2 regions of the Bacillus sp. ISL-39 genome follow, and region 1 is predicted to be linked to the other one. Evidence: riboswitches for the same ligand, from Rfam matches in the RefSeq annotation. Region 1 holds a riboswitch; the other holds the start of a gene.

Region 1 (12,056 bases):
CTCACCAAGCTGTGAAGCAAGGTCCTGATGATTCTTGATCGTGTATGCGATAACAGCAACTTCAAATCCATTATTAAAAGCCTTCTTCACCCCAGATACGACAGGATCCCTCAAAATGAACTGCGGAGGGTAATAACAAATTGATGAATGAGGCAACATTATTTTCCCCCAACCAAGCAGGTTGTCTAATATGCTAGTAACACGGCGGGCCATAGGTTTCAATCCTCTCAGAAGATCGCTAGAACTTTTTCTTAATTGTACCATATTTAGCTAAATTAGACCTTTTTTACTAGAGAGTTATTTCGAAATATTTTTACTTCTTTTTTATAGTGCAAATGTGGGTAAAGGGTGGGGTGTATTGTTGTTTTATTTAAAGCTGATGTGAGTCCAGGATGATCTTGACAGGTTTTCCTGGTTTCCTTTCAAACCTGTCACGATTACGGCTTTTTCTTGACAGCTTTTACTGCTTTCCTTTCAAACCTGTCACGATTACGGCTTTTTCTTGACAGCTTTTACTGCTTTCCTTTCAAACCTGTCACGATTACGGCTTTTTCTTGACAGCTTTTCCTCTTTTCCTTTCAAACCTGTCACGATTACGGTTTTTTCTTGACAGCTTTTCCCCTTTTCACACCAAACCTGTCTTAAGTTGGGCTTTCTTTTGACAGCTTTTCCTCATAACCAGCCATAGCTGTCAGGATTTGAACTTGCCATGTAAAATGACAAAAAATCCTCTGAAAAATTCAGAAATCGGGATTTTTCTGGTAAGATTGTTGTTGAGTGAGATGCTGTCGATAATGGAGGAGAATCATTTGGAACGCGAATTGGCACTTGAAATTGTAAGGGTTACGGAGGCTGCTGCGCTGGCATCTGCACAGTGGATGGGCCGCGGCAAGAAAAATGAAGCGGATGATGCAGCCACAACGGCCATGCGCAGAATGTTCGATTCAGTCAATATGGATGGGATTGTCGTCATTGGTGAAGGGGAATTGGATGAGGCTCCAATGCTTTATATAGGTGAAAGGCTTGGCACTAGGATGGGCCCAAAAGTCGACATTGCGGTGGACCCGCTGGAAGGGACGAATATCGTCGCCAAGGGTCATAATAATGCAATGGCCGTCATAGCGGTCGCAGATAAAGGCACCCTTCTTCATGCACCAGACATGTACATGCAAAAAATCGCGGTCGGCAAAAGTGCAGCTGGCAAAATCAGTCTTGATGACCCAATTGAGAAGACGATCGAAATCGTAGCCGAAGCCAACAATAAACGAATCCAGGATTTAACGGTCATCATTCAGGAACGTGACCGCCATGATGACCTTATTGAACGTGTCAGGCAAAAAGGCGCCAGAGTGAAGCTGTTCGGCGATGGCGATGTAGGTGCGTCGATTGCGACCGCCCTGCCCCATACAGGTGTCGACCTTTTTGTAGGAACAGGCGGTGCGCCTGAGGGAGTCATCTCGGCGGCAGCCATTAAAGCTCTTGGCGGCGATATGCAGGCAAGGCTAGTTCCGCAGACGATTGAGGAAGAAGAGCGCTGCATCGCAATGGGATTGAAGGATCCAAGACAATTGCTGATGCTTGATGACCTTGTTTCCGGAGACGATGCGATTTTTGCTGCGACAGGCGTTTCGAGCGGTGAATTGCTCGACGGAGTTCGCTTCCTTGGCGGAGATCTTGTTGAAACCCACTCCATTGTTATGCGTTCAAAAACCAAGACAGTCCGTTACATCACAGCACACCATCATCTTGAACATAAGCCGCATTTAGTGATGGTTTAGCAGGAATTACATATCTAGGAGGATCACGATGACTGAACAATTTTTTTTATACGATGAAACCGAAGAAACAAAAACGCGTTATGTAAGCTTTGTAGGCGAGAACCAGCGCTTTGATCTTGCCATTATGCAGACTGGCCGATATTATGGCAAAAGCATCGTGATGGATATCCAGGGAAGCCGATTTGCCATCCTCGGCCAGGATGATCTCGATGAAGAAGGGTATCTCGAATTTGCTTACAATCTTTCTGAAGAAGACGCAGAGGAACTTCGCTCTTTCCTGCGGCCAATTCTTTAACTTTGGAACGAACTGTTTGTTTGATTTGTCTTTAGTAAGAAATACTAAAAACATATCAAGCAAAAGAAGGTGAGTTCTATGAGCAAGGAAGACAGTGAAAAGTACTCTGATTTTTCGAATGTAGAAAAGCAGCGCAACTATGTAACGGCTGAAGACTATCCAGAAGGTCCATATGGTTCACCGTTCAGGAAAGATGAACCTGTAGAAGGCAAAAGCACGCCGTGGCGTGAAGGGCAGCGGTCCTACAGTAACTTCAACTATGAGTTCAAGTCCCTTCATCAGGGAACTCCACGGAAAGAAGCGGGCGCCCACCCAACCCATGATGACCCGAATGAAAGTGAACAGCCGCCGTATAGCGATTTATAAGAAAGAACAGAAAGCGCAAGCGCCTCGTTAAGCCCCGACAAGCGCTGCCCTCCTATGACGCCACGTCCTGTGGCTGGCGGGTCTAGCACATCATGTGCCTCGGAGGGCCTGACAGTGAAGTCGTTCTTTGACTTCATTGGCAGGACCGAAGCGACTCGAGGGGCTAGGCGCTGGAGCTGGATTAAGAAAACTTCAGAGAGTTATCCACAACTCAATAACTTTTATAAATTCCTTAACCACAAGAAATGCTCCAATCATGTTGATTGGAGCATTTTTTCATTCTTTCTTTATTTATCCTGGGCTTGTTTCGCGACCTTCTTGACGACGAAATAGGCACAGCCAAAATTGCAATACTCATATAAGTACTCGCTGACGGTACTGATTTTCGTATCGAAAGTTGACTTCTGGTTTTGATCATCGAAAAAGCCTCTTAACCGAAGCTGTCCGTATCCCCAGTCCCCAACAATATAGTCGTATTTCGTCAATATCTCGCTGTATCTGGCGCGAAAGGCTTCCTCATTAAAGCCGTCCCTGCTTTCATCCACTATTTCATAGCATAGATTATTGATGCAAATCATCGGTAGGTCCACCTCTTTTTCCGTAACAATCTGTCTTTATCCTTAGCTTTTCTTAATTATAACTTATTCCCCATCAATTACTAAGCAAAAAAAATAATTTCAGAGCCATTCTAATGATTAGGGGGTGTTTTTAATTGAAAAAAGCATTAATGGCTCTTGGCATCTGCGGAACCGTGGCTATGACGGGTTGTGCAGGCGGTGACGATAACGCGTCACCAGCAGGCCGTGATGGCGGAGCTGGAATCTACCAGCAAAGCGGTAACACACTCAATGTAAACGATCAGCGTCCAGACTTATACAATGAAGGTGGACGCAAAGGAATGCAAAACAGAAGCGAGGACTTCGGGTATGTGCGCCATCAAAGAACAGGAGTGATGGGCGCCGATAATGGGCAAAACGCATACCAGGCAATCGACCGCGAGCAAATTGCGGACATGATCAGCAGATTTAGCTTGATGGCCCAAAATGTGGATGATGTATCTACACTCGTGACGGATGAAGAAGTGCTGATTGTATACGCAACAGATTCTCAAAATCGCAACGAGACAGCTGACCAGGTGAAGCGTATGGCAATGTCAGTCGTACCGCGCTGGTTCCATGTGTACGTATCAGATGATACCACTCTGCGCAATGAAGTCGAAAACTTTGCTTCACTTGATACCGATAACCGTGATGTCGATGAGTTAGTTGATGGAGTGGTTAAACAAATGCTTAAATCTCCTCAAGGCCGCGATATGAGCACTGGTGAAAATGCGAATGGCGAAGCCAAGGGTGAATTGAACGAAGAAACGGACAAAGACGATCTTTCTAGACAGATGCAACAAGGAAAATAATGAAAAGAGTTCAGCATGGATGCTGAACTCTTTTTTAGGTTTTCAAAAAACTAATATTAGTATCTAGCTCCAGCGCTTGTAAGGGCTGACCAAGACGCTTGCGCTTTTCAATTACGCCTGCTGGGCTTCCTGCTCCGCAAGCTGCTGTCTGTGCTTTGCTGCAGAGTTGACCTGTTCGTCGGCATGGTAGGATGAACGGACAAGAGGACCAGCTTCACAATGGCTGAAGCCTTTCTTGAGCGCTATTTCCCTAAGCTCGGCAAACTCATCAGGATGATAGTATTTTTGAACCTCTAGATGCTTCTTGGAAGGCTGCAGGTATTGACCAAGCGTAAGAATGTCCACATTGTTGGCACGTAAATCATCCATCGCTTCAATTAACTCTTCCTTGGTTTCACCCAGTCCAACCATGATGCTGGATTTCGTAGGAATATCTGGCTGCATTTCTTTTGCACGGCGCAAAAACTCCAGTGAACGCTCGTAAGTTGCGCGGGCACGGATTCTTGGCGTCAGGCTTCTAACAGTTTCGATGTTATGGTTCAGGATATCTGGACGTGCATCCATAAGTGTTTTCAGGTTCTCCTCAACTCCGCCCATATCTGAAGGCAATACTTCAATTGAGGTGAACGGATTTTTCTCGCGGATTGCTCTAACCGTCTCGGCAAAAACAGCTGCTCCCCCATCCTTCAGGTCATCACGGGCAACAGCCGTTACGACGACATGCTTCAGATTCATAAGTGTCACGGAATCCGCCACTCTTTCTGGCTCCTGCCAGTCAAGCTCAGTTGGAAGGCCCGTTTTTACAGCACAAAAACGGCATGCACGCGTACATACATCCCCGAGGATCATGAAGGTAGCCGTCCGTCTAACAGCCCAGCACTCGTGTATGTTTGGACATTTGGCTTCTTCACAAACAGTATGTAAATTTTTCTCGCGCATCATCTTTTTTAAGCCAGTATAGTTTTCATTCGTATTTAACTTTATTTTCAGCCAGTCAGGCTTTCTCTGTACCTCTTTTTTGCTCATTATTTTCACTCCATTCCTGCTGCATTACATCAAGAACACCATGTAAAAATACAGGCCGGTATACAGCTTCTGATGTCACTTTAACACAATGAAAAACTATCGACAAGTACGATAGCTTTGCGATTACCATTATTTGATATTTATGAAAAATCCCCATCATCGCAAACTATAACAAGAAAAGCGGATGCGCCTTGGTCAGCCCCGCATGCACTGGAGGGCCGACGGTGAAGTTGTTCTTTGACTTCATTGGACGGACCGAAGCGTCTCGAGGGGCTAGGCGCTGGAGCTAGACAAAGAAAAGCGGATGCGCTGGCTTTTACCAAAATGAAGCGCTGGAGCTGGAAATTAAAGGGATCCATATCCTGAAGGGAGGATTACGGTGAAAATCCTTAAAGTAGTTATCGTTCTTTTTTTACTTTCCCCGGTCCTGTTAAATGATAATGCATATGCAGCTGAGCAGGATCAAGAAGATGTTTACAAAAAAAGAATGGAACTCTATACAAAAGTTGAAGCGGTCAGCCAGATTCCCTGGTACTACATTGCTGCGGTGGACCAATATGAGCGGAATGTCCGCCAGGCAAGAAAAGATTTACCAAAGGCGGAAGGAATAGCCGGGATTTATTTTAAGCCGGAAGAATGGGCAGGACTCCTGAACCCTGATGTTGAAGATGACAATCCCGTTTCCATTCAATTTTTCAATGGAATTGGGTTTGATGGGAATGGTGATGGTAAAGCAAGTTTGAGGGATGACGAGGACGTACTCCAGGCTTTTGCCCAATACTTGCTTTCATATGGTACAGACCATGAAAACTTAAAAATTGGGCTGTGGAACTACTATAAGCGTGATAAAACTGTTGGTATCATTATTGGAAAAGCGATGATTTACAAGCATTTTGGACGTTTAGACCTTGATACTCATGCCTTTCCTATGCCACTAAGAAGCAATCACAGCTATAACAATACCTGGGGTGACGCCCGCGGCTGGGGTGGCAGAAGGATCCATGAAGGAACAGATATTTTTGCTGGCTATGGAGTGCCTGTACGTGCGACAGGGTATGGCATCGTGGAAATGAAAGGCTGGAACAAGTATGGCGGATGGCGTGTCGGAATACGAGATATCAATAATACCTATCATTACTATGCCCACTTGAGCGGTTTCGCGAAAGACCTTAAAGTTGGGCAAATCGTCGAACCAGGCACAGTCATTGGCGGTGTCGGCAGCTCGGGGTATGGCCCTCCAGGAACTAGCGGAAAATTTCCTCCCCACCTGCATTATGGCATGTACAAGGACAATGGATATACTGAATGGTCCTTTGACCCATACCCACATCTTAAATCATGGGCAAGGCAGGAGAGGGCAAGGCTCAAGAAAAAGTAAGCATTCAAAAAGGCCAACCATTTCGGTTGGCCTTTCCATTTTATGAACGGGCTTTCTTGACAGCATACAAAACACTCGCTGCAAGTCCTCCCCAAATAATGACCATACCTACAACCATCATTGCTAATGCGCTAGCATCCATTATTTTGAAACCCCCTTGTCTTGTGGAATTTCATAAAGTGTTGCATCCCACTTCTTTGCCTTTGCGAAAATAAACCCGACTACAATCGCACCGATTGCCACTAGCCATCCAGAGTAAACATTAAAGATTACCGGGTAGCCGCCGTAGCTTGTTTTAATATCTGTAAGGATATTCATGACCATCATGATGCCAAGTACTACTGGCGTAATATATTTAAGGGAAATATTCCACCAGCTTCCCAGACGGATATCAGAAACACTATCAGCGTGCGCACGCAGGCTGTCAAGTTCCTTAGCAACCCAGGCAATGAATACTACCTGGACAAGTCCAGCCAGAGCCACTCCATAGTTATTGATAAAAGCGTCAGCTGAGTCAAGGAAATTCAGGCCGCCCTGCGTTGCAAACAGGATAGAAATCAAAGCGGAAAGACCACCGCCGATTGCAACAGCTTTTGTACGTGATACGTTGAATTTATCCTGTACACCAGCAACATAAGTCTCAACGATTGAAATCAATGAAGACAGTCCAGCAAGTGTCAAGCTGACGAAGAACAGTACTCCGAATGCCGAGCTGAATGCCGGCAGTTCATTAATGATTTGCGGGAATACCGCGAATGCAAGAATTACCCCTTTGCTTACCACTTCGTCAATAGGCTGCCCTGACTCCATTGCCATGAAGCCCAATGCCGCGAATACCCCGATACCAGCAAGCAGTTCAAAAGAAGAGTTAGCAAACGCAGTAATGAATGCGTTGTTAGTAATATCAGATTTCTTAGGAAGATAGCTTGAATAAGTGATCATGATTGCAAATGCGATGGATAAACTGAAGAAAATCTGTCCATATGCTGCAACCCATACTTTACCATTAAAGATCTGGCTCCAGTCTGGCTTGAAGAATGCATTGACACCATCAATTGCTCCATCTAGAGTTAAAGCGCGAACAACGATAACCATGAATAAAATAACAAGTGCAGGAATGAAAACCTTGTTCGCAACTTCAATACCTTTCTTGACTCCCTTGAACAGAATACCAAGAGTGATCACCCATACAATCACTAATGGAAGGAATACACCTGGTACGATACTTCCAACAGTGCCAGCGTCAACTACTTTTAAATAATCGCCGATTAGGAAACCTGTCGGGTCATCCCCCCACTGCTTGCTTAGCGAGAAATAAGCGTAAGACATTGCCCAGGCAATGATGACTGCATAGTAAGTCGAGATGACGAATGAAACAGCAACCTGCCACCAGCCAATCCATTCTGATTTTTTATTGAATCTTGCAAAGCTTAGCGGTGCAGAACCACGATACTTATGGCCGAGCGTAAACTCCAAGATTAAGATCGGGATACCAGCTGTCAGAAGTGCAAACAAGTATGGGAAGAAGAATGCTCCTCCGCCATTTTCATAAGCTACTCCCGGGAAACGCCAAATATTTCCCAACCCTACTGCCGAACCTACCGCTGCTAGAATAAATCCTGCTCTCGTTCCCCACTGTGGACGATTTTCCATTTTTAATCCCCCTTGCCTTCTAATCACCTGGAAAATGTTGATAATTAGAAAGTTTTATATTTTCAGATTATTTAGTCTAGGAATAGTATAGCTAGTTTTTAATTGCTTGTCAAAATATTATTTGAGTCATAATAAAATTTTTTTCAAAATAATTTCCCAACTATACCAAAACACCCTATTAATTAGGATTCTATTCCCGCTTTCTTAAAAATATGAAAAAGGCTGTCTGAGAGTCAGACAGCCATAACATTATTCTGCTAGATTTTCTTTTAGCACTTCTTCCTGGGTTGTCCTGCTTCCGAAAATGAAAGCAAAAGCAATAAGCAAAATTGCCACAGCTGCAAGTGCACCCACCGTGCTTCCAGTGAAACCAATGATCAGGAATCCGACAGATGAAATCGCCGCAGAGATCAAAGCGTACGGAAGCTGGGTCATGACATGGTCTAAGTGATGTGAGCCAGCCCCAGTGGATGACAGGATCGTCGTATCGGAGATTGGTGAACAGTGGTCACCAAAAACCGCACCCGCCAATACAGCCGCCAACGCTGGCAGCATCATGGTGATATCAGCTGCAGCTGCGATATCCCCTGCAATTGGCAGCAGGATGCCGAATGATCCCCATGAAGTTCCTGTTGAGAAAGCCATGATTCCAGCTACTAGGAATAGCAGGAACGGCAGAAATGAGATATTGATATTCGAGCTTTCAACAATACCAGCAAGATATTTGCCAGTTTCAAGTCTTCCAATCAAATCAACAATGACCCATGCGAAGATCAGGATATAAATAGCCGGAAGCATGGATTTAATGCCCTCAACCATTCCTTTTCCAAATACACTGGCATTGACGCCTTTTAAGACAACTGCCTGTCTCACAAAGAGAATCAACGCTACAGCAAGGCCAAGCAATCCGCCAGTTACGAGAGACTTAGTAACATCTGTATTTTCAAAAATACCGAAAATGGTTACTTCACCTTCAACAGCGCTTGCGCCAGTCCAGAGCATCATGCCAACTGTTCCAGCGACAAGGGCAACAATCGGCCATACAAGGTCTCCAACTGTCCCTTTTGTGCTTGTAGGCAGGTCATCCTTCAGTTCGCCAGGTACAGGCTTGTCCTGAGGAACGACAATTCCTTCCATGATTGCACGCTCTTCATGCTTTTTCATAGGTCCAATTTCGATGTTTCGAAGAGCTACGATAAAGACCATTGCTAATGCTGCAAGTGCGTAGAAGTTCATTGGCACAATTTGCATGAATCCTGAGAACGCACTATATTCATTCACACCGTGGGCAGCAAGGATTGTACCGATCAAAGCAATGATGTATGCACCCCAGCTGGAAATCGGCGAGATGACACACATTGGCGCTGAGGTTGAATCGATGATATAAGCAAGCTTTGCACGTGAAACTTTCTGTCGGTCTGTGATCGGACGTGTAATTTGGCCGACTGCCAGAGCATTGAAATAATCATCAATGAAAATTATTACTCCCAAAAATGCGCCGACAAGCTGTGCTCCGACTCTTGTTTTCACACGCTTCATCGCCCATTCGCCGAACGCACGGCTACCGCCTGAAATGGAAATGAACGCAGTGATTGTACCCAATAATAATAAGAAAAGGATGATGTACAGGCTATATGTGTTCAATTCCCCATCAGCGACAACGATTCCTTTAGCCGCGTCCCACATAATAGCAAATGTTTCTGCGATATTAAAGTCAGCCATCAAAAAAGCAGCTGCGACGATGCCGGTCCCCAAGGACAACAGCACTCGCCTTGTGATTACTACCATTAAGATTGCCACTAATGGCGGCAGCAATGAAAAAATTGTGTTTTCCATTCTTTCTTTCTCCTCCTTGTTTTTGACAGGGGGAAACTTTTACATGAAAAGAGTTTAGTTACTTTCTTTTAAAAAAATACAAAAAAGGGCAACGATAGAGAACATTCTATCGCTGCCCTTAATAAGCAACTAGTGTCTCCATCACGATCTGTAGCTCCCCATTATGGATTTATCTCCATAATGACAGTGATACTCTTGTTCAAAGTATCCCCAGCAATAAAAAATGTGACTCACTTATTATTGCTTCGGCAAAATTCCCTTTGAGCTGTGATCAACGTTGTCATCCTCACACAGCTTACTCATGAACCCTGCGCCTCTACCCCATCGGAATGATGTGGTTTATTATTCAATTGATTTTATAATATAACAATATCGTTAACTTGACAACTGTTTTTATTCTCCAGGAAGCTGGATGGCTGGTGATGTATCTCCGCCGCCATTGTAGAACTGGGGAACTTTTCCTGGGTAGTAGAAGCTGCCAATTGGAATATTTTCCTGCACAGTCGCAATTTCGGTCGCAAAAGGAATGATGATCTGTACATTTACTTTGACCCTGACCGAAACATTGATCAGTGTATTGTTGATTCCATGTTCTTCTGTCTCCCACACGACATCGGCTGTCACATCGCCAATCGCATTGAATTTCACTGGAACTCTCGGCCCCATATTACCTAGTAGTGCATTATTGGTGGCCTGGCCCAAAGGAACATAATAGATGATCCCAGCTTCCCTGTCTTCTTCGTCGGTAACAAGCTCGACATCAGATAGCATCTCAAGCGAGGTGAGATTCCCTCTTTCCGCTTCCTTCAGGTTCATTTGCACAATATTAGTCGTTTCTGCTTTTACCCTGTTGATGATTTCAGTATTGAATTTCACTACAGTGGTCGTTCCGCCATCGACAGGGACGAATTCTATGACCTTATCAATATCCATCCCGCTGGCGATTTTTTTATTGATGGCCTTGTTGATCACCAAGGTGGCAATCTTCCTTGTCTGGGATTCTGCGTACTTCATCAATGTGGGCTCGAGCCCTTTATCTATAATCCACAATCCTCCTGCTGTTGAAAAGGAAAAAAAGACGAATGTCAGCAGGAATACATACCTGAAAGGCAAGGGCCCTTTCCGAGGCAGCCGCCGGCCGAATTTTGCCAAAACAAATCCCCCCTCTAAAGCTATATGTATGCTTCAAAGGGGGGAACTAGCCTAAAAACTTGTTCTAATACTGCTTGGACTATCCAATCAGCAAACTTAAATCAATGATTATTAGCGTAATCATATTTAATGATCGTATCGCAGCTGACAATCATCACAGATAAATGTGATTGTAAATCAAGATTATACGGCATGATTTTTCGGCCGCTTTCCTCCAAAATGCGGACAACAGGCCGCTCACTCAAGCCGGGATTCTGCTCGGCCACAACTCCCTTGCGTCCATCACTCAGGATGACTGTCAAACCAACCGGATAGATCGCCACAGCCCTTCGGAAGGCGTCGACCACTTTCGGATCAAACAGGCTGCCTGAGCCTGAATAAAGTATTTCAAGTCCTTCATGCGGCAGCATGGCAGGTCTGTAAACACGATTGGACGTAACCGCATCAAACACATCTGCCACACCAAGTATTTTACCGAATAAGTGGATTTCATCCTCTTTCAATCCACGGGGATACCCGGCACCATTCAACCGTTCATGATGCTGGTATGCACAATGGGCGACAATCAGCGAAACAGTCGGGATATTCCTTAGAAGCTCAAAGCCATCCTCTGCATGGGCCTTAATAATCTGGAACTCTTCCGCAGTCAGCTTGCCTGGCTTCGATAAAATGTCCTCAGGCACTTTCATTTTCCCAACATCATGCAAAATTGCTCCCAGCCCAAGCTGTTCCAATTCCTTTGGGGGCAGTTTCATTTCTATTCCAATCGCAAGAGCGTAGAGTGTTACATTCAGGGAATGCGAAAAGATATAATGGTCATGAATGAATACATCAGAAAGCAGGTTTAAAAGCTCCTTGCTGTTGTTCAGTTCATCAAGCAAAGCAACAACCAGCTTCTTGAATTTCCTCGCCGATTTTTCGAGTACGAAGGTTTGCGATATCTTTGAATCCAGCTGAATCTGCTTGAACGTTTCACCTATCGTCATGACCGCATTGATCCGCAGGTCATCTGATATCGAATTTTTCACGATAATATCTTCAGTATCAGGATCCTTTATATAAATATAATCAATCCCAAACTCTTCAAGCCGATTCAGAATCTTCCGCTCGAGCCGCGCACCCACATTAAGCAGGATTTGGCCCTTGTCATTATAGATGGCT
Region 2 (12,056 bases), on a different contig from region 1:
AAGAGGTTTGGCCTTCTTTCGGGCTTAAAATAATTATTCATAATGAGTGGAAATCCACTCTCCTTTAACTGTGAGGTATTTCTGTAAGACTCTTCTTATCGCCCTCTTTGGCAGGGTACCATCTCCCCATAAGTAAATGGCTGTTGTAGTTACTTTTTGATCGGGAAAGAGGATTTGAAAGCTTTTAACAATGCGTAACACAAAAGAATCAACCTCTTCTTCGGACCCACAATGATTGCATATAATCCTTTGGCGTCCAAAACTCTCCAAAAACCCCCCGCACTCTCCACAAACAACCCCCTTCCTCAACATTCCAAATTCATAACTCGGCACTCTTGAGTATGGTGACTTCTGAATATGCAAAGACAATAGGGCTTCGGCCAATTTAGTATGTTTGTTATTCAGCTTAGATGAGACTCGATTCATATTTTTCATAAAGCGATTCATTTGGTTTGGCAAAATAATAGGTGATTTTAATGGTGCCTGCAGAAGGGCGAATTCAGGGTTAATGAACACGAGGTGAGGTTCAAGAGGAATGTAGAAGCCAAGTTCCTTAAGCAGTTGTTTTAATAGTGATTCTGCGCGGCTAAGTTGGTGGAGGGGGTTTTTGATTTCTTTGCCGGCGGCAGTCTTGAATTTGTCTCCATCCAGATAATAGTCTCCTTCTAGATTTTTCACTTCGAAAAGGTGCAGCCGGTCCTGCGTGATCACGAAGGAGTCGATTTGAAAATGGGTGCCATTCACTTCCAGAAGCAGGTCGTTGATAATGAGACTCTCAACTTGGTAATTCGTAAACCAATGGTCGAATTGCACTTCACCTTCATAGCCTTTTTCCAGCGTTCGCAGGTTTTGTGCATCTTTCTCTTCCAGTTCCATTCTTGGCTCCAGGGATTGTAACAATTGTAATTCTACTGGTTTGGTTCTTTCTTTAACTATCATATTCCACTTCCTTTCTTCTTTCATTTTAAAAAAGTGTCACCGAAAAATCAGTGAACATTTTACGAATTATGATAAATCTGATACTATTAAGCTAATTTCATATGATCTTATCAGATCGGTGAGGTAGAGGAGCGAATAACAAGAGTAGTCCATCGGAGATAGACAATCGTTGATGGTGGCTGAAAGGGTTGTTTGCCGAAGCGTAATCAGGGTCAGACTGGTTACTGCTGGGATGCTTTCTGAACAAGGAGCAGACTGTCATGCGGGGTGTGTGCATGGAGAACTACGGATCGAAATGGCGGATAACGTATATTGTAAAAAGCAATGATAGGTTATTTTCTGTCATTGCTTTTTTGCATGCCAGATCCTGTCACTATCCCCTTCTATCAACTCCTGACGCATTCCCCAGACATTCACAATTTATCCAAAGGGGAGAATCTCTTGAGAACCATCTTCAAAAATGGAACGATCTATACATTCAATTCACTCAATCCAATTGTACAGGCAGTGGTCATTGAAAATGGCCGTTTTATCGATATGGGAACTACCGCTGATATGGTGCTGCAGTGGGGCGGCCAGGCACAAATCATTGACCTGGAAGGGAAGACGGCTACGCCGGGTTTGATCGACAGCCACCTTCATCTCTCCATCATGGCGGATAGCTTCATCAACCTTGATTTTGTCGGAATCACGTCAAGGCATGAGATGCTGGCAAAAATAAAGGCAAGAGCCAGCCAGCTTGAGCCTGGTGAATGGATTGTCGGCAGCAGCTGGGATGAGAATCTTTTTACTGATGGAGGAATCCCGACGATTGCAGAGCTGGATTATGTAGCGCCAGCCAACCCGTTATTTTTAACAAGAACTTGCCTGCACGCGACGCTGGTCAACAACAAGGCCCTGGAAGTGAGCGGCTATCATCCGTCAATCGCAGTTCCAGAGGGAGGAACAATCGTACTCGATGACGTCACGAAACAGCCGACCGGCCTGTTCCTCGAGTCAGCGGCGAACCTGGTCAGGACGTACATCCCTGAGCGTTCCTACGATGATTGGAAAAAAGCGATGCGCCAGACGATGCATTTTGCGATGAGCAAGGGGCTGACAAGCGTGCATACGAATGATCCGCTGTATCTCGGCGGGCTTGAAAAAACGTGGGATCTATTCAATGAGCTTTTAAATGGAGAGCAGCTCGGCTTGCGCAGCAATCTCTTGATTAACCATGAATTTTTACCAAACCTAAAAGAAGCTGGAATGTACACAGGCTATGGCAATGACACACTGCAAATCGGCGCGGTGAAAATTTTTGCCGACGGGGCCTTTGGACGAAGGACCGCTTTGTTGTCGGAACCATATAGCGATGCACCTGGCCACTATGGTGATGCAATGTATGACCAGGAGCAGCTTTATGAAATCGTGAAAGGGGCACGCGAACTGGACATGCCGATAGCCGTCCATACAATTGGCGACCAGGCACTGGAAAATGTCCTGGACGTGCTGGACCAGTTCCCGGCTGCTGCCTATCGCGACCGACTGATTCATGCGCAGGTTTTACGGGAAGAATTGATTCCCCGCCTGAAGGGACCGAGCCGGATTGCCGATATCCAGCCGCGCTTCATTGCGAGTGACTTCCCGTGGGTTCAGGAGCGCCTTGCCGCAGAGCGGATCAAGCTTTCATATGCCTGGAAAACATTGATGGAAGCAGGCGTCATTTGTGCCGGGGGTTCTGATTCTCCAGTTGAACCCGTCGACCCGATTCTCGGAATCCATGCCGCCGTCACTCGGAAAAAACCAGGCGAAACCCACGATGGTTATGTGCCAGAGCAGAAGCTCTCGATGGTCGATGCATTCCGTCTTTTTACAGAGCTAGGAGCTTATCCAACTAATGAAGAGACACTAAAAGGCACGATTGCTCGAGGGAAATTAGCTGATCTGACCGTTTATTCCAAAAATCCATTTGAGATGAAAGATGCAGATGAGCTTTTATCGATGGAAATTGAAATGACAATCATTGGCGGGGAAATCAAATATCGAAGGCTCTCTTAAAAGCACGGGGACGGTTCTGAACTTCCATTAGGAAGAAAGAATCGTCCTTTTTAGTTTTTATGGCTAAAGTCCTAAAATTTTCTGAATTTAAGCCGAAATAGATAATAGATAGAATACAGTGCAATTTGCGCTGCTAAGGAGAGCGGATGATGAAGATCAAAAAGCGATTCAAGGTTAAGCAGCTAAAGCTTAATACAAAGTTCACGGTTCGGAAAAAACTATTTGCTGGCTTCTTCTCTGTATTGGCGCTGCTGGCGTTGGTGGCAGTGATCACCAACTTACAATTCGGCAAGATGAACAGCCAGTACTCTACCTCCATTAATGATCGTATGGAAAAGCTGAATCTGATTGTCGAGATGAAGGATGCCATCATGAGGGAGCAGCTGGCACTCCAAAAATATATGGCAAACGGCGATGGAGAAAGCCTGATTGAATTTGAGGGCGCAGTTGAGGATTTTAAGAAAAACTCTCAGAAATATTTGAGCATTACAGAATCTGCCGAGGGGAAAAAGGTAGGAGAGAACCTTATTGCTGCGGAGGCAGCATATTACGAAGTAGCTTCAGAGGCCTTTATTTTAATAAGAGATGAACAAACGGTCAAGGTTAGATTGCTGATGCAAAAAGAAGGGAATCCGCTAATCTTCACCTTGAATTCTGCTGCTGAGGATGCGATTGAGTACCAGCAGGATGCTCTTGATGCTACTAGTGAAACTTTAGCTGGAGAAGTACAGAAAGTAGCTCTGCTCATCATTGTGATCAGTGCAGCGGCTTTTATCATTGGAACAGCGATTGCTACCTATATCAGCAGGATGATTTCGAAGCCTGTCCAGCTTGTGTCAAGCGCGGTCAAGCAAATGGCTGGCGGAAACCTGGCTATTGAGAAAATCAATGTGAAAAATAAAGATGAGATTGGCCAGTTGGCTGCGGATTTCAATGAAATGGCAGCTAACTTGCGGAACTTAATTTATCAGGTGAGCAGTACATCCGAGCAGGTTGCGGCATCTGCTGAAGAAATGATGGCTAGTGCCGACCAGACGAACTCGGCTACGAATCAGGTAGCGACAGCCATCCAGGAAGTGGCAGGCGGTGCAGAACTCCAAAGCAAGAATACGGAAGAAAGTGCGAAGGCAGTAGGAGAGATGGCGGGAGGAATCCAGAGGGTTGCCGTCACGACATCCACGGTCGCAGAGTCCGCAGCGGATACGACGAAACAGGCGATGCTCGGACATGAATCTTTGGAAAAAGTGATTGAGAAGATGAAAACGATCAATCATACGACAAGCGAAACGAATGCCGTCATCAAGGATTTGGATCGCAAATCGGCTGAGATTGGAAAAATCATTGAGGTCATTACCGGAATCGCTGACCAGACCAACTTGCTTGCCCTGAACGCAGCCATTGAAGCAGCAAGGGCTGGTGAGCATGGAAAAGGATTCGCAGTGGTCGCGGATGAAGTCAGAAAGCTTGCTGAGCTCTCAAGACAGTCAGCGAGCCAGATCTCCAGCTTGATTGAAGTGATTCAAAAAGAAACCCACCAGGTCGTTGAAATGATGAACAAAGGAACAGCTGAAATCTCCGAGGGAACTTTGTTGGTAGAAGACACTGGCAAGACATTTGACGAGATTTTAAAATCAATCGAAAATGTCAGTTCGGAAATCCAGGAGGTCTCCGCAATTTCAGAAGAGATGTCGGCGAGTGTCATGCAGGTGAACGCCTCAATTGACGAGGTGACCAAAATCGCCCGCGGCTCCGTCGCAAGTACAGCAGAAATCGCATCCGCAACAGAAGAGCAGCTGGCTTCGATGGAAGAAGTCGCTTCATCATCCGCATCACTCGCACGGCTTGCCGAGAACCTGAGAGAGATGGTCGGGAAGTTTAAAGTTTAATAAGGGGTGAAGCATGAGGACAGGGTTTGTTCTTATGCTTCTTTTTTTTGCGGCGTATTTTTTTTGTAAATGGGGTCACCAATTGAGCATATTAGTGCCCGCAAAATCAAGATTCTGGAGAAAAGGTCACTAATGGAGCGTATTGGTGCCCGGAAAATCTAGATTCTGGAAAAAGAGCTCACCAATGAGTCGTATTGGTGCCTAGAATATCAATATTCTGGAAAAAGGGAACACCAATGAGTAGTATTGGTGCCGGTAAAATCCATATTATGAAAAAAGATAACCAATGAGTCATATTGGAGCACGTAAAATCCATATTCTTGAAAATGAGATAACCAATGAGTCGTATTGGTGACCATAAAATCAAGATTCTGGAAAAAAAGCTCACCAATGAGTAGTATTGGCGCCGGTAAAATCCATATTATGGAAAATAGGGTAACCAATGAGTCATATTGGAGCACGTAAAATTCATATTCTTGAAAATGAGATAACCAATGAGTCGTATTGGTTGACCATAAAATCAAGATTCTGGTAAAAAAGCTCACCAATGAGTCGTATTGGCGCCCGGAAAATCCAGATATCGGAAAAAGAGCTCGCCAATGAGGCTTATTGTAGTACAGAAAATCCAGGTTTCGGAAAACGGGGTAACCAATGGATGTGCTTAATTCCTAAAAAAGAAAACAAGTCACCGATAGGTTCGCATTGCCTATACAGGTGCATTCGCCCAAGCCAAAACCGTGATAAACGCATATAAAATTAGTGAAGACAAAAGAGAAGAGGGAGGTAAGCCGTATGCATGCATACAGACATCCTTATCGTTCGCAGGATCAGAGGTTTATCGGATGGGGCTTTGGATTGCCGTTTTTAGGTGGTTTGGCTGGTGGGTTATTGGGTGGCGCTTTATTTTATCCGCGTCCGTTTTATCCGCCATACCCGCCAGTTTACCCGTGCTGCCCGCCTAGATATCCGTTTTATTACTAAATACAACAAACAAAAGGGAGTAAGCCACATTGGCCCGCTCCCTTTTTGTATTAACTGATATTCGCTTTCTTGACTTGATGCTTGTCCATAAACTCCAGGGACAGCTCATTGAATTCCTCTGCTTTTTCAATATTGCACACATGCCCGCAGCGTTCCAGAATCACCAGCTCCGAGCTTTCATCCCCCTGAAGGTCTTCTGCTAATTCCCTGACAAACATATGGTCCTCAGCACCTGAGATATAAAGCTTTGGGACATTTTTGCTTTTTTCCTGAACTTTGCTATAGGTAGTTTTGACATCTCCGGCAAGAGGATACCAGGCAAGGAAGTTTTTTCGTTTCATCTTATAGGCCTCCTGGATGAAAAATCTCCTGGAGCTCTTATGGTTTCCCCGAGGCATCAGGATCCAGGCCAGTATACGGTACAGCCACATAAACGGAATGAAATTCCTTATTAACCAAGCGAATTTGATCAGTGATTTTGCAAATAGGTTCAATTTTGTGATCGCCCCGCCAAGGACTGCTGACCTCACTCGTCCGGGTGCCGTTTGCAGCAGGTGATGGACGATAATCGTTCCCAGCGAAACTCCGACAAAATGAGCCTTGCGAATCGAGAGGTGGTCAAGTGTTGTGAGGATCTCCCTGACAACTGAATCAAAAGAAAACCTTCCCTTATAGGAATCTATGTCAGGCGACTTCCCATGGCCAGGCATGTTGATGGCGATGATATTATATTTCTTAAGAAAAGGTTTTAGCTGCTTGTAAAAAATATTGGAGCTTCCGCCAATTCCGTGCAACAACACGATGTACTCCGTGCCTTGACCTTTATATAATCTGTAATCCAGCATCCGATTCTCCTTAGCCGTACTTTGTTGTGTTAATTAATAATACCCTTGATAGCCTTTTCAGTAAACTATTGAGGCAAAAATAACGGCAGGTACCATCTGGAAAGGATGATACCTGCCGTGTTGATTTATTACTTTTTGCCCTTTTGGTCGACTTTAATGACCACTGTTGTTAATGGATCAAGAGTTAACTTGCCATTTGTCAGCTTAAAGCCGGATGGCTTGGAAACAGGTGTTTTTCCTGCCTCGTCGTTGTCGACTAAAACCTTGGCTTTAGAGAAGTCAACGTTTTTTAATGTCAACGTGCGAGCTGTCATATCAGCGTTTACGAATACATAGTACGTACCAGTCTTATCGGTTGATACATTTTCGAATCCGATAACTAAGTCTGTATCCTGGATTTCAGGAAGATCAAGCAATCTTACATTCTGGTCAACGAGTTCTTTTTCGCCGAGGCGGAAAGCGTTCGTTGATTTTCTTAGCTCAATCAGGCCTTGAGTGTAGGCTTGTGTTGTTGCGTTGACTGAGTATTCCTTTTTGTTTGTTGCTTTTTGCCAGTCGAACATGTTAATTGCATCGGAAGAATCATATGAATCGTGGATGAAGTAGCCAAATGGCTGGCCCTGTGCATCTGTCAATTCATGATACTTTTGCTCAGGAACACCTTCACCTTTCCATTGCTTCGTTCTTCCATACTCCTGGCCTGCGTGAAGGAAAGCAGTACCCTGTGACGTCAGGATCAAGGAGTTTCCTAGACGGATGCGTTTGTGGATTTCAAGATTGTTCTCTGGAATTGCTGGATCCTTTTTAATCGACTGGGCAATGACATCATATAACGGTAAGTTATCGTGTGCTGCGATGTATTGAACCATGTCTCCTGGATCGTCGTCAGCTGTGTTGCCTGGCTGGCCTTTGATATTGTTAAAAATCGTGTTGATGTCCCGGGCGCCGCCAGTCAGGAATCGAGGCTCACCTTCGGAACCGAAGCCTGATTTCAATTCATTACGGATCTCATCAGAGAATACGCCAACATCATCTGTTTTGTCCATCCAATCCTGATCAGCACCCATGCCAGCTAGTTCAGGCTCGGCGATGTGGCCGGCGAAGGTTCTCCAGCCTTCACCGATGAACAATGCATCAGGATTTACAGATGCAGCTGCATCGTACGCGTTCTGGACTGCAGGGTAGGTTGCGTCACCCATCATATCGAAGCGCATTCCATCAATCTTGTATTCTTCAAACCAGTATTTCACTGAATCTACCATCAGCTTTTCAGCCATTGTATGGCTTGTTGCCAGGTTGTTTCCAAAGCCGCCAAGGAAGTTTCCTTGTGCGTCCTGGAACGCATAGTAGTCAGGAACGATATCATTCAGCTGGCTGGCTTTTGCCATATGAGTGTAAACAACGTCAAGAACAACACCCATTCCAGCATCATGGATTGCATCAATCATCTGTTTCAATTCTTTTACGCGTAATTCAGGATCGGTTGCATCTTCTGAATAGGCTCCATCCGGCGAGAAGTAACTGTGTGGGTCATAGCCCCAGTTATATTCGTTTCCGCCAGCAGAGTATTCAAGCTCTCTTTGGCCCATCTTCGTTTCATCGCCATAATACCACGCCATTACAGGCAGTAGCTGAACGTGTGTTACGCCAAGCTTTTTAATATAATCCAGCTTGTCGACGAAGGCATTGTATGATCCCCATCTAGCATTCAGGTCACCTGCGATCGAAGGGTCAGATGTGAAGTCGCGTACGTGTACTTCATAGATTACTGCATCTTCACGCTTTTCATAGCCTTTGATTTTTGCATGATCGAAATCCTCAGGATCTGTGCCGCTCATGTCAACAATCGCTGCTTTACCAACGGCGTCCCCGTCCGGACCAGCTTCACCCTTCGTATTCACGGTAAAGGCTGCCATCGATTTTGCGTAAGGATCAAGAACCTTCTTTGTCACTCCATCATTTGTCACTTCATACTGGTAAAAGTAACCCTTGAGGTCGGTTACATTCAGGTCGCCAGGAGCAACATCCGCAGACCAGACTCCTTTTTCACCCTTTGTTAACTCAATGCTGCCAATTTGCTCTGCTGCATTGTCTTTGTTGAAGAAGTTTGCTACAACCTTGCTTGCCTTTGGAGCCCATAACTTCAATGTAGCTGCGCCATTCTTATAGGTAGCACCTAGGTCGTCACCTTCATAAGCAAACATTTCATCAAGCATTCTCCAGCTTGTAGCTGCTGAAACCGTTCTGTCTGCAAATGTTACGGATAATGGAAGCTTATTTAAATCAAATGAAGCTTTTACCTCTGCAGAAGTTGGGCTTGTGATTTCAGCACTTGTCACAGAAACTTCAGTACCATCTGAATCTTTGATTTCCAGCTTTGATTTTAAATCATCAGCAGTTAAGCCATCTGTCATCGTGAAGCCTAATAGAATCGTATCATCAGAAACTACTTCTGCAGATGTAAGGCCAGTTGCCTGCTCCCAGTAAGGTGAGATATAGACATTGTCATCGCCCTGTCTGACCCAAACGTGGTTGTATCTGTCTAGAAGGTTGAAGGTTTTGTCTCCGCCATCCTTTGCACTATTTGTCCTATTGAGAGTAATCATGCCAATTGTCTTTGCGTTTTCTTTTAGAGGAATGTCAACATAAGCACCATAACGATCCGTTCCAGAGAAGGAAGCCGCTCCTACTGGCCAGTTCTCAGAAGGTGCAGCTACATCGCCCCAGTTCCATAGACCCCAGTTCTCATAGTCTGCATTGTCGCGTACATAATGGACACGGACAGTATTTTCAGGAAGGTTGACTGGTTCATAAGTGTAAACTTTGTCATCGCCTTGCTTGATAAAAATTTCATTGATTTCAGGTGAAGTGATGGTAAAACCTTTGTCTCCGCCATCTTTGCCTGCATCACCTTTTGTTACATCCATAACAAGGAAGCCAATGTTCTTGGCGCCGTCTGCAAGCTCGACATCAATGTATGCGCCATAGCTGTCTGTTTTCTCAAACATAGTAGCACCTGTTGGCCAGTTGGCAGAAGGGGACTTAACATCGTTCCATAGCCAAGCACCATAGTTTTGATAGTTGTTGTCAGCGCGCTTGTAGTGGATTCGGATGTGGTTATCGGGAATTGGTTCCACGTTGCCGTTTCCAGAACCAGCAGCGGCTGCAGCTGTGATTGTGCCGTTATCCACTGTTAGTAAAACTGTACCGCCATCACCTTTAGCAGGAATGGCCAGAGTGACTGCTCCAGTTTCTGTGGCCGTGTAGGTTTGACCTGAATAATGGTCTGTTACAGCTGCTCCAGCATCCACTGTCAATGTCACTTGCTTTGCCGCGTCAGCAACGTTCAAGCCTACATAGGAAGCTTCGTTGCCGTGCTTACGTGCAAACATCATGAACTTGTCACTATTGGAACCGCCAATTGTAGTACGATCACCTTTTGCAAAAACCTCAGAATGGGCGGCTCTGAAATTTAGGATCTTTTTATAATGATCCAGAACATCATTTCCTTCCACCTTGTCCCAGGCTAGGTCGTAACGATTGTCATATTGAGGGTAATTATTTGCTCCGCTTTGTCCAAGCTCTTCACCATAATAAATGACCGGCTGTCCTTTCGCAGTTGCCTGCAGGGAAGCAGCGACCTTCAGCTTGCCTTTATCATTTCCGGCATTATGCAGGAATCCATCTTCATCATGGCTGCCGAGGAACTGGCCAAGAGTAGCGGTGTTGTCGATTTTGCCATTGCGGGAAATCAAAGCATCATTGGCTGACTTTAGGTTGCCGTTTGCGAAATCATGTGCAATATTTTTAAAGTCAAAGTCAAGCAGGGAATCCATCATGCCTGTTTCAAGGTAGCCGTAGTCGTTAGTGACATTAGCGCCCCAGGTTTCGCCGATCATCTTGTGTTCAGGCATCTTTTCCGTGATGGCGTTCTTGAATGCCATCCATGTTGCATCTTCCACGTGCTTCACTGTATCGATACGGAAGTAATCGATTGTGTTGCCTTTTGCAGTTTTCGCTTTATCAATCCAGTCGGTCTGCCATTTAATGATCGCCTCGCGGACGGCAGGATCTTCTGTCTTGAAGTCAGGTAGACCAGCGAGTTCGCCTACGACTTCATCTGTTCCGACATTTCCTTGGCGAAGCAGGCTGCTGAACTTGCTGCGCTCTGTATCGGTTGGGTAGCCGGCAGGAGGACTTTCAAGCGCATCGGCTTCTTTCAAACCATAACCAGTATGGTTCAATACCACGTCAACCATGATCTTGATGCCGCGTTCATGGGCAGCGTCAATCAGGTTATGGAAGTCTTGCATTGTACCGAAGTGAGGATTCAATTGACCAAAATTGCTTGCCCAGTATCCGTGGTAAGCATAGTATGAATGTTCGTCATTGTAACGGACATTGTGTTTGATGTTTTCGACAATCGGGCTGATCCAGATCGTGTTCACACCCAGGTCGTCCAGGTAATCCAATTTCTCTGTAATGCCTTTAAAATCGCCGCCCTGATACGTTCCACGGTCATTTACCGCATCATATCCAAGGTTATTAGGGTCATTATTAGCGGAATCTCCATCAAAGAAACGGTCTGTCAGCATGAAGTAGATAATCGACTCATCCCAGTCAAAGTCGTTTTCACCAACAGATTGTCTTGTTTTAACAGAGACATTCGCTGTACCATTATGCTTATTGCCAAATGAATCTGTCACGCTTAACGGAATCGTTTTTGTGCCTGCAGTTACATTGTCATCGACCGCAATTGTGATTTTCCCTAACGCCGGGTCGACTTCAAGAGCCTTCGATCCGCCAAGTGCGGAAACGTCAGCTGTAATCTTCCTGACTTCAATCCCATCTGTCAGCCCATCCACATTAACCGTCAGCACCGCATTTTGGTTGTAATCAATCTGTTCCGGTTTGACTGAACCGGATACAGCTAATTCAGCGTTTGAGTAAGAGATGGTCGATTTTCCATCAACGGTGTTGTAAGGATCTGTTACTTCATTTGTCGTGCCATCTTTCGTGGCGAGGTACGTATATTCATTTGTGCCATTCGGAATGTTTTCATAGGAAGTTATGAATCTCTCATTCTCAGGCTCATAAGTCATTTCAATTGTTTCGTTATTGAACTTCAATTCTACTTTTTCAATTGTGTTCATTGCATCATTTGCGAAAAGCGCTAGATCACGGTAATAGAAAGTAGCGTTTCCATTCTCAATCACTGGAGCTGATCCATCAGGAACGATGCGGATTTGTTCGACACCACTTGTGATGAAGGCTTTTGTGATAGAGTCGTTTTTGTTTACTCTGATAAAGCGGTCTCCAAATTCCTTTTGGGCAGTATCCCAATTATATGTGCTGCGAAGGACGA

Evidence for each region. Region 1 has a riboswitch for lysine ahead of J7E37_RS19560 (Na+/H+ antiporter NhaC family protein). Riboswitches for the same ligand answer to the same signal wherever they lie in the genome.
Region 2: it holds a riboswitch for lysine, as region 1 does, so the genes downstream of both, J7E37_RS17380 (amidohydrolase) here and J7E37_RS19560 (Na+/H+ antiporter NhaC family protein) in region 1, are expected to answer to the same signal.

The regions. Positions count from the first base shown of each region.
Region 1 is NZ_JAGGQM010000028.1:119,231-131,286, reverse strand. Features, by position in the region: gene J7E37_RS19610 (EAL domain-containing protein) at 1-159, opposite strand, end outside; gene glpX (class II fructose-bisphosphatase) at 810-1,778, shown strand; gene J7E37_RS19600 (DUF3055 domain-containing protein) at 1,807-2,073, shown strand; gene J7E37_RS19595 (cytosolic protein) at 2,152-2,439, shown strand; gene J7E37_RS19590 (YutD family protein) at 2,727-3,017, opposite strand; gene J7E37_RS19585 (YhcN/YlaJ family sporulation lipoprotein) at 3,152-3,850, shown strand; gene lipA (lipoyl synthase) at 3,962-4,876, opposite strand; gene J7E37_RS19575 (M23 family metallopeptidase) at 5,304-6,254, shown strand; gene J7E37_RS19570 (methionine/alanine import family NSS transporter small subunit) at 6,295-6,396, opposite strand; gene J7E37_RS19565 (sodium-dependent transporter) at 6,396-7,907, opposite strand; gene J7E37_RS19560 (Na+/H+ antiporter NhaC family protein) at 8,157-9,743, opposite strand; lysine riboswitch at 9,887-10,070, opposite strand; gene yunB (sporulation protein YunB) at 10,137-10,895, opposite strand; gene J7E37_RS19550 (HD-GYP domain-containing protein) at 10,997-12,056, opposite strand, start outside.
Region 2 is NZ_JAGGQM010000025.1:88,791-100,846, reverse strand. Features, by position in the region: gene J7E37_RS17385 (nuclease-related domain-containing protein) at 34-963, opposite strand; lysine riboswitch at 1,056-1,233, shown strand; gene J7E37_RS17380 (amidohydrolase) at 1,381-2,979, shown strand; partial or broken gene J7E37_RS22655 (HAMP domain-containing protein) at 3,126-3,923, shown strand; gene J7E37_RS22650 (methyl-accepting chemotaxis protein) at 3,918-4,865, shown strand; gene J7E37_RS17370 (hypothetical protein) at 5,658-5,846, shown strand; gene J7E37_RS17365 (alpha/beta fold hydrolase) at 5,897-6,691, opposite strand; gene J7E37_RS17360 (pullulanase) at 6,820-12,056, opposite strand, start outside.